DNA from 3 places in the Butyrivibrio sp. XBB1001 genome. Region 3 is predicted to be linked to each of the others. Evidence: predicted binding sites of a transcription regulator. Region 3 holds the regulator's gene; each other region holds the start of a gene.
What was found. Region 3 encodes Rex, which represses fermentation and respiration genes when NADH is low (regulators of the CRP and FNR family bind a similar motif). Its sites were predicted from a motif close to ATTGTTAANTANTTAACAAT; they were not measured.
Positions count from the first base shown of each region.

Region 1: a site for Rex is predicted at 1,204-1,223, ahead of pflB (formate C-acetyltransferase). Genes of this name have one in related genera too.
Region 2: a site for Rex is predicted at 1,657-1,676, ahead of gap (type I glyceraldehyde-3-phosphate dehydrogenase). Genes of this name have one in related genera too.

Region 1 is NZ_AUKA01000011.1:99,867-103,150, reverse strand. It holds gene G631_RS0110905 (Crp/Fnr family transcriptional regulator) at 1-272, shown strand, start outside; gene pflA (pyruvate formate-lyase-activating protein) at 291-1,025, shown strand; gene pflB (formate C-acetyltransferase) at 1,256-3,284, shown strand, end outside.
Region 2 is NZ_KE384202.1:8,957-12,240, forward strand. It holds gene G631_RS0117290 (phosphoglycerate kinase) at 1-439, opposite strand, end outside; gene gap (type I glyceraldehyde-3-phosphate dehydrogenase) at 573-1,604, opposite strand; gene G631_RS0117300 (histidinol-phosphatase HisJ family protein) at 1,902-2,723, shown strand; gene G631_RS0117305 (GGDEF domain-containing protein) at 2,866-3,284, shown strand, end outside.
Region 3 is NZ_AUKA01000002.1:497,981-501,264, forward strand. It holds gene G631_RS0104905 (rhamnogalacturonan lyase family protein) at 1-979, shown strand, start outside; gene G631_RS0104910 (redox-sensing transcriptional repressor Rex) at 1,200-1,835, shown strand; gene G631_RS0104915 (hypothetical protein) at 1,859-2,521, shown strand; gene G631_RS0104920 (bifunctional ADP-dependent NAD(P)H-hydrate dehydratase/NAD(P)H-hydrate epimerase) at 2,611-3,284, shown strand, end outside.

The DNA of each region.
Region 1 (3,284 bases), on a different contig from region 3:
TCCATGATGCCAATGAGAGAAACATGCTTCTTTCTACAAAGGACCCAATGGCACGTCTGGCGGGCTTTTTGATGTATAGGGTAGACAGAAGCCCATCAGATGATATAGTATTGAAACTCGATGACATTGCGGCGAGTGTAAGTCTTCGAATGGAAACAGTCAGTCGCAAGCTTCGGGAACTGGAGAAAATGGGCCTTATCGAGAGGCGTGGTCACGCCAAGATCAAGGTTATTGACAGAGATGCACTTAGAGAGATATATGTATCTCAGTAAGATTAAAAGAGGTATTAAATGTTAAAAGGAGCAATTCATTCCGTAGAAACTTTTGGTTCAGTCGATGGACCAGGAATCAGATTCATAGTATTTTTGAAAGGCTGCAAGCTTCGCTGCAAGTATTGCCACAACGCAGATACCTGGGATCCTCATTCAGATGATATGAGAACACCGCAGGAACTTCTGGACTTTGCAGAGAGATATCGTGGTTACTGGGGCGAAGATGGAGGAATAACTGTAAGTGGAGGAGAGCCACTTCTGCAGATAGATTTCCTTATCGAGTTTTTCAAGATGGCCAAGGAGCGTGGCATCAACACTTGTATAGATACAGCACTTCAGCCTTTTGATCCTGATAGGAACAGCGAATTCTTTGGCAAGTTCCAGGAACTTATGAAGTATACAGATCTTTTGCTGGTTGATATCAAGCATATAGATTGCAAGGAACATATAGAGCTCACAGGACTTCCAAATGACAACATTATCGAGGGAATGAAATATTTATCTGAGATTGGCAAGCCAATCTGGATCAGACACGTTTTAGTACCTGGAATTACAGATAATGATGATTATCTTCATCAGACAAGAGCCTTTATTGAGACCCTTTCAAATGTCCAGAAGATAGAGGTGCTTCCATATCACACCATGGGACAGCACAAATTTGAGGCACTTGGAATTCCTTATAAGCTTGAGGGTGTTCAGTCTCCAACAGCAGATCGTGTTCAGAACGCCACTAGAATTTTAAGAGGCGAGTGAGAAATATTTTCAAAACAGAGATAAAATGCTTAGAAACGAGATACCGAGTACGTTTGTACTTGATACCTCGTTTTTTTATCGAAAAAATATGTGTAGAAATTGTGAATTATTTACCAAATTTGATTACAATCAAGGTTTAGACTTTTCTATTTTGCTAATATACTCAACGGTAAATATAAGTGACAATATTTTAACAATTCATGTTAAATATTTGAGAAGGAGTTTATATTATGAACGAAGCATGGAGAGGGTTTAAAGGAACCCACTGGCTGGATGATGTAAACGTAAGAGATTTCATCCAGAACAACTACACACCATATGATGGAGATGAGAGCTTCCTTGCTGATGCTACAGATGCTACTAACAAGCTCTGGGGCAAGCTTCAGGAGCTTCAGAAGCAGGAGCGTGAAAAGGGCGGTGTCCTTGAGTGCGAGACAGAAGTTGTTTCTAGTCTTACAGCTTACGGTCCTGGATATATTGATGAGTCTATGAAGGATCTTGAGCAGATCGTTGGTCTTCAGACAGACAAGCCTCTTAAGAGAGCATTCATGCCTTACGGCGGAATCAAGATGGCTGAGGAAGCTGCTGAGACATACGGCTACAAGGTTAATGAGAAGTTCCACAAGATCTTCACAGAGTACCACAAGACACACAACCAGGCAGTATTTGATGCTTACACACCTGAGATGAGAGCTGCTAGACACAGCCACATCGTAACAGGTCTTCCAGATACATACGGACGTGGACGTATCGTAGGCGACTACAGAAGAGTTGCTCTTTACGGTATCGACTACCTCATTGCCAAGAAGCAGGAAGATTACAACAACTGCGGCGATGGAACAATGCTTGACCACATCATTCGTCAGAGAGAAGAGATCTCAGAGCAGATCAGAGCTCTTAAGGGAATGAAGGAAATGGCAGCTGTTTACGGCTTCGACATTTCACAGCCAGCTAAGAACGCTAAAGAGGCTGTTCAGTGGCTTTACTTTGGATATCTTGCAGCTATCAAGACTCAGAACGGTGCTGCTATGTCTGTTGGACGTGTTTCAACATTCCTTGATATCTATATTGAGAGAGATATTAAAGAGGGAACTCTTACAGAGTCAGAGGCTCAGGAGCTTATCGACCACATGACAATGAAGTTCAGAATGGTTAAGTTCGCTCGTATTCCTTCATACAACAACCTCTTCTCAGGTGACCCAGTATGGGCTACTCTTGAGGTTGGTGGACTTGGTATGGACGGACGTCACATGGTAACCAAGAACGACTTCAGATTCCTTCATACACTTGAGAACATGGGACCTTCACCAGAGCCTAACCTTACAGTTCTTTATACTTCAAAGCTTCCAGCTACATTCAAGAAGTATGCTGCTAAGATCTCTGTTACAACATCTTCAATCCAGTACGAGAACGATGATGTTATGAGACCTATCTGGGGCGATGACTACAGCATCTGCTGCTGCGTATCTGCTACACAGACTGGTAAAGAGATGCAGTTCTTCGGAGCTAGAGCAAACCTTGCTAAGTGTCTTCTTTACGCTATCAACGGTGGTAAGGATGAGAAGTTCCTTACAAAGGATGGCAAGCACATGCAGGTTGGACCTGAGATGGCACCTATTACATCAGAAGTTCTTGATTATAACGAAGTTATGCACAAGTATGACATCATGATGGATTGGCTTGCAGGACTTTATGTAAATATCCTCAACCTTATCCAGTACATGCATGACAAGTACTACTACGAAGCAGCTGAGATGGCTCTTATCGATACAAACGTAAGACGTACATTCGCTACTGGTATTGCTGGTTTCTCACACGTTGTAGATTCACTTTCAGCTATTAAATATGCTAAGGTTACAACAGTTCGTGATGAGTCAGGCCTTGTTGTTGATTACAAGGTAGAGGGAGACTTCCCAAGATATGGTAACGATGATGAGAGAGCTGATGAAATCGCTGTATGGCTTCTTAAGACATTCATGAAGAAGATTGAGAAGCATCACACATACCGTGATTCAGAGCCTACAACATCTATCCTTACAATCACATCAAACGTTGTTTATGGTAAGGCTACAGGTGCTACACCTGATGGAAGACCTGCTTACGCTTCATTCGCACCTGGTGCATCACCATCTTACGGTGCTGAGAAGAACGGCCTTCTTGCTTCACTTAACTCTGTTGCTAAGATTCCTTACGAGTACGCTCTCGACGGAATTTCAAATACACAGACAATGAACCCTAACGCTCTTGGTCATGACGACG
Region 2 (3,284 bases), on a different contig from region 3:
CAGCAAGATCAGCAAGCTCTTTTGCAAAAGCCTCACCAGCCTCTTCAGGCTTAGTCTCTTCCTTGCCTCTGAATCTTGTATTCTGAAGAAGAATTACATCTCCCTCATTCATAGCTGCAACAGCTGCTGTAGCATCAGCGCCTGTTACATTGTAATCTGCGATGAACTTAACTTCCTTGCCAAGCTTCTCTGAAAGTCTCTTAGCAACTGGAGCAAGTGACTCACCCTCGTTAGGGCCATTCTTAACCTTTCCAAGGTGTGAGCAAAGGATAACCTTGCCGCCATCCTTGATAAGCTTCTGGATTGTAGGAAGAGCTGCAACGATTCTTGTCTCGTCTGTGATCTCGCCAGCCTTAAGAGGTACGTTGAAATCGCAACGAACAAGTACGCGTCTGCCCTTTACATTGATGTCATCTACTGACTTTTTGTTAAGTGACATATTTTTTTCCTCCTGGAATTAAGATTTGAATTATTGCATCCTCTAAATCGGATGTTGAAAAGATTTAAAAAAATGAGGCCCGGCCCATATGGACCGGACCTCATCAAAAGTCTATTTCGATATTCGAGGTAGATCAGCCAAGCTCTGCAAAGTACTTGATTGTTCTAACCATCTGTGATGTGTATGAGTTCTCGTTGTCATACCATGAAACAACCTGTACTTCGTATGTATCGTCATCAACCTTGTTTACAAGAGTCTGAGTAGCATCGAAGAGTGAACCGAATCTCATACCAACGATATCAGATGAAACGATCTCGTCTGTGTTGTATCCGAATGACTCTGTAGCTGCTGCCTTCATAGCTGCGTTTACAGCTTCCTTAGTAACGTCAGCCTTCTTAACTACTGCAAAGAGAAGTGTTGTTGATCCTGTAGGTGTAGGAACACGCTGAGCAGCGCCGATGAGCTTTCCGTTAAGTTCAGGGATAACAAGACCGATAGCCTTAGCAGCACCTGTTGAGTTAGGAACGATATTGCAAGCACCTGCACGTGATCTTCTGAGGTCGCCCTTTCTCTGTGGTCCATCAAGGATCATCTGGTCACCTGTGTAAGCGTGGATTGTGCACATGATACCTGACTGAATTGGAGCGTAATCGTTAAGAGCCTTAGCCATAGGTGCAAGACAGTTTGTTGTGCAAGAAGCAGCTGAAATGATCTTGTCATCCTTTGTAAGAGTCTTGTGGTTTACGTTGTAAACGATTGTAGGAAGATCGTTTCCTGCAGGAGCAGAGATAACTACCTTCTTAGCACCAGCATTGATGTGTGCCTGTGCCTTTTCCTTTGATGTATAGAAGCCTGAGCACTCAAGAACAACGTCTACGCCAAGCTCTCCCCAAGGGCAGTTGTTAGCATCTGGCTCTTTGTAGATCTTGATTGTCTTACCCTTTACTGTGATTGTACCAGCCTCATCATCAGCTGTTACGTCATCCTCATGACCCACTTCTACGTAACGGCCCTGTGATGAATCATACTTCAAGAGATGAGCAAGCATCTTAGGGCTTGTCAAATCGTTGATAGCTACTACTTCGTAACCTTCTGCACCAAACATCTGTCTGAATGCAAGACGACCGATACGGCCAAAACCATTAATTGCAACTTTTACTGCCATTTTAAGTTCCTCCTAAAATGAAATTTATATTTTGATTGCTGTTACATATCAATTTGATAATTTTTTATCAGCAATTACAATTCTAATAGACTTTTCCACATAAATCAAGTAAGAATATTTAAAAAACGTGATATCATAATAGGGTGCAAATGGCTAAATTTGAGAAATTGCGTAGCCATGGCATTTTACAGGTTTTTATTAAAAAAATATAAACGGCAGACATATATGTAATATCAACAATAATCAATACTTCAAATGGATTTTGCAAAAAAAGCAATCTGCCAGGAAAGGATATAAATGTACAAACTTCCCGCTGACTATCACATGCATTCAAATCATTCCGGAGATAGCGACACTCCAATGAAAGATATGATAGAGAGTGCCATAAAGCGTGGCCTCTCAGAAATCTGTTTTACTGAGCATATGGATCTGGACTTTCCAGTGACAAAAGAAGTTCCGGAAGGCCTCTTTACTCTTGATATTCCTTCCTATAAACGTGATCTCTTTTCCTATAAAGAAGAGTATAAAGACAAGATCACTATTAAATATGGAATTGAACTGGGGCTTCAGATGCAGATAACAGGCGTTAATTCTGACCTTATCAGGGAAAATGACTTTGACTTTGTTATTGGTTCTATCCACCTTCTTGATAAAAAGGATCCCTTCTATCCTGAGGCCTGGGAAGGAAGAGATGAAAAAGAAGTCATAAAGCGCTACTTTGAATCCACTTTAGAGAACATCCAAGTCTTCAATGACTTTGACTGTCTGGGACACCTTGACTATATTGTGCGCTATGCCCCAAGTGGTGCGCCTTACTACTCTTACAATATGTATAAGGAAATAATAGATGAAATACTAGTCACACTTGTCAAAAATGGCAAGGGACTTGACCTTAATACGAAGGCTCTTTTCCGTGGAAGCAAGGAGCCCAATCCACCAGCAGATGTATTAAAAAGATTTTATGAGCTGGGCGGACGTATCATAACTTTCGGAGCCGATGCCCACACTCCAGAAGGAATCGCCGGTTCCTTTGACAAAGCTTGTGAAATTGCTATGAATTGCGGTTTTACCGAGTACTACACCTTTGACAAGAGAGTTCCATCTGCAATTAGACTATAGATTCCTGTATCAACATAAGCAACAACAAATCTCCTTTATATCATTAACTAAATATAGTACAATAATTATACATATGTTCATTTGCATTTGATACTTTGTGCATGAAATCTGCTAAATAGTTTGATGCCCCAGGAGGATTGTGATGCAGTCAGAGTTCTTCGATAAAAACAAAAGAGCAACTGTATATAATAATATTTACATATACAAGATTATTTCCCTTGTCATTCTCGCTATATTGACAATCATTCTTATCATAATGTTCTTTAGAGACAAGGCAATTGTGGATGGTATTACGGATTCTCCAACTCCTCCCATTTTCTATGTCATGCTCATTACTCTTATTTTGTTTGCTTTTTCTGTCATTTTTGACTTTTACATTCTCCATAGAACCGCATCAATTGGCAGGCATCTTAACCGGCTTGCTTATATAGACAAGCTGACAGGGCTTCCTAACAGATACAGCTGTGATCTGATCTTTGAGAGTTTCAGTTCTCCTGAGATCTTACCGAATGCGGGATTTCTTTTGCTAAAGATAAATAATCTCACTTCTATTAACAAAGA
Region 3 (3,284 bases):
TAAATATCCTGCTATCGGTAAATATGATTTTGGTATCAGTACAAGCCGTGTAGCAGAAGGATGGACTGGCATTACTGTAAACCCTAAGAACGGAGACAAGAAAATCTCTACCTTTGGAAGTGACTATACAAAAGAAAGAGGCTATGGATTTGCTAATGGCGACGTTCTTATGCAGGGACGTACTGAAGAGTTCACTTATGAAGGTGACTTCCCAGGCCTTGTTTACACAGACTTCTGCCTGCCAGCTGGTGAAACATTCCTTGTAGATGTAGAAAACGGCGCATACCAGGTAGAAGTAATGAGTAACTCAGTTTATAAGAGTTCTGTTTCTGGAACAGTTGAAGGCGTATCCTTTAACGTTAGCAACGCTGCTAATACTTATACTGTAACTTCTGTAACTACAGAAGTAGCAGACGGACAGCTGAATGTAGAGTTTGGATCTGGCACACCAAGAGTTGGTGCCCTTGTAGTTCGTAAAGTAATCACAGATGCTTCTTACTATGGTGGTGAAGAAGATCCTGAGCCAGAGACACCTGCTGGAAAGTTCGTTACAAAGTGGGGCAAGACAACTTATGTCCTTGAAGATGGAACAATCCTTACAGGCAAGCACTTTATCGATGGCTACACATATTACTTTAAGCCAAATGGTACTATGGTAAAGACAGACTTTGTAGAACTTGAAGATGGTAAGTACTATTTTGACGGTGAAGGACATATGGTAACTGGTTTCATGACAAAGTGGTCTTCAAGATACTATTTTGCAGCAGATGGCAAGATGGCTGTAGCAACTCTCATTGAAGCTGAGGACGGCTATGTATACTATGCAAATGCAAAGGGACATATCGTAGTAAGCGACTTTGTAGATCTTGATGATGGCAGACATTTCTTTGACAAGGAGGGACATATGGTTAAAAATGCAACTATAACCCGCTGGCTCAAGAAATATACCTTTGATGAAAATGGTGTTCTTATCGGCTAAACAACATTTTTTTCTATAAGAAACTCAGATTCCCGGCCAGAAATGGCCGGGAATTTTTTTCTTTGTTTACTCTTTGTTTACCATGTTTTGTATCATTTCATTGATTGACATTTATTTAACGTATCGGTATAATTAATTTGAGAATTTATTAACAATCAGAACTAAACTTATTAACTATATAGCGTTTAGAGTATTTGCAAACGCAGAATTGGAGCAGACAATGGCAGATAAAGAGATTTCTCAGGCGGTTATCAGTAGACTTCCGCGATATTTTAGATATTTGGGGGATCTGAAGGAGAAGGGCGTTGAGAGAATATCCTCTCAGGAACTGAGTGACATCATGAAGGTAACTGCTTCTCAGATCAGACAGGACTTTAATAATTTTGGTGGCTTTGGACAGCAGGGCTACGGCTATAACGTTAATTATCTCTATGATGAGATCAGTAAGATACTTGGTATCGACAAGGAACATAGCCTGGTAATCATAGGTGCAGGACACCTTGGTAAGGCTATTGCTGGATATACCAATTTTACTAGAAGAGGCTTTGTTTTCAAGGGAGCTTTTGACAAGAATCCTGAACTTTACGGAACCAAGATCCGCGATGTGGAAGTCAGACCAGTAGAAGAAATGGAAGACTTTGTCAGAAAGAATAATATTGAGATAGCTGTTTTGACTATTCCCAAGGAACAAGCAGTTCCCATGGCACATAAGCTTGCTGAGTGCGGAATAAAGGCTATATGGAACTTTGCTCATGTTGACTTGGAAGTTCCTAACAATATTCAGGTAGAAAATGTACATTTATCTGACAGTTTAATGAAATTATCGTATAATATAAATAGGTACGAGAACTCATAAACTTACGATAGTGAGAGAATCTGATGGCAAGAGACGATGAAGTTTATATGTCTGCGCTACAGGGGAAGAGCATCCCTATATTGACGCTGGATAATAAATGGCATCAATTGTTTACGCAGACAGAAATGACACCTGAAATAGAACAACTTGCAGATGAACTTAACAGCCTTGTTGAGAAGGATGGTAAGCTCAGAAGCCAGACCAAGGACATCAAGAAGCTTAAGAAAAAGCTTCTTGGTGAGATTGTGCCCCTTAGGGACAAGGCCAATAAGGCTGGCAATTCAGCAGCCATTGAGAAAGAAATCTCTGAGAGAACACGTCTTATCAATGAATGCAATGACAAGCTTGATAGCCATCAGGATGAGCTTTTAGATCTCTCTAAACAGATTTATGACATCGATTATAAGCTTATGGTAGAGACTATGAAGGTCTGCTACGAGAGACTTCATGATAATACATCGGACATCAAGAGCCTTGATGAATGGATTACGAGGGCCAGAATTGAACTTAAGAAGAATGTAATAAGACTCCAGGAAGCTGAGATGGAGAATTATAATCTATATTCATATATGCATCAGATATTTGGACCTGAGGTTGTTGAGATATTTGATATGAAATATGACCCTGACAGAAGACATCCTATCAGGAGACCTCTTGCAGGGGCAGAAGATGAATATGTAGAATGATTAGAAAGCTGCCCAATGGGCAGCTTTTCCTATAGAATGAGACCTGTTGGAAGAAGGGCTTTTTGCCTGGTAACATATTGGAGGGGAAGATGAAATACGCTGTAACAAGTCAGGAAATGAAGATTTATGACAGGAACACTTCTGAGTATTTCGGGGTACCTGGCTCTGTTTTGATGGAGAGGGCATCACTTTTAGTAGTGCAGCATATTCTGGAGCATATTCAGGGCAGAGAACTGGATAGAAAGGCAAGAGCTTTGGTCATTTGCGGCATTGGCAATAATGGCGGAGATGGAGCCTGCATCGCCAGGATATTAAGGCAGAAAGGCATTCTTGTAAATGTTTGTGTTATAGGAGATTACACAAAGGCAAGCGACCTTCTTTTATCTCAGCTCAAGATATTAGAAAAATATGGTACAACCATTGACACTTTTTCCAATATAAGAGACAACAAAAGCTACGCAGACTGGGATATCATAGTAGATGCAATGTTTGGTATTGGATTATCAAGAGGCATCGCAGGAGACTTTGCTGATGCAGTTAGATATATCAATACTTGCAAGAATGAGAGACAGTCCGATGTCTGCGTTGTCTCCGTAGATATTCCCTCTGGAATAAATGCTGATAACGGCAAGGTATGTCAGGTGGCAGTCAAGGCTGATATGACTATTACCTTTAATCAGGTTAAACTGGGACATATCATGTATCCTGGCTGCGAATACACAGGGGAATTACATGTTGAGGATGCAGGGATAACAGAGGACAG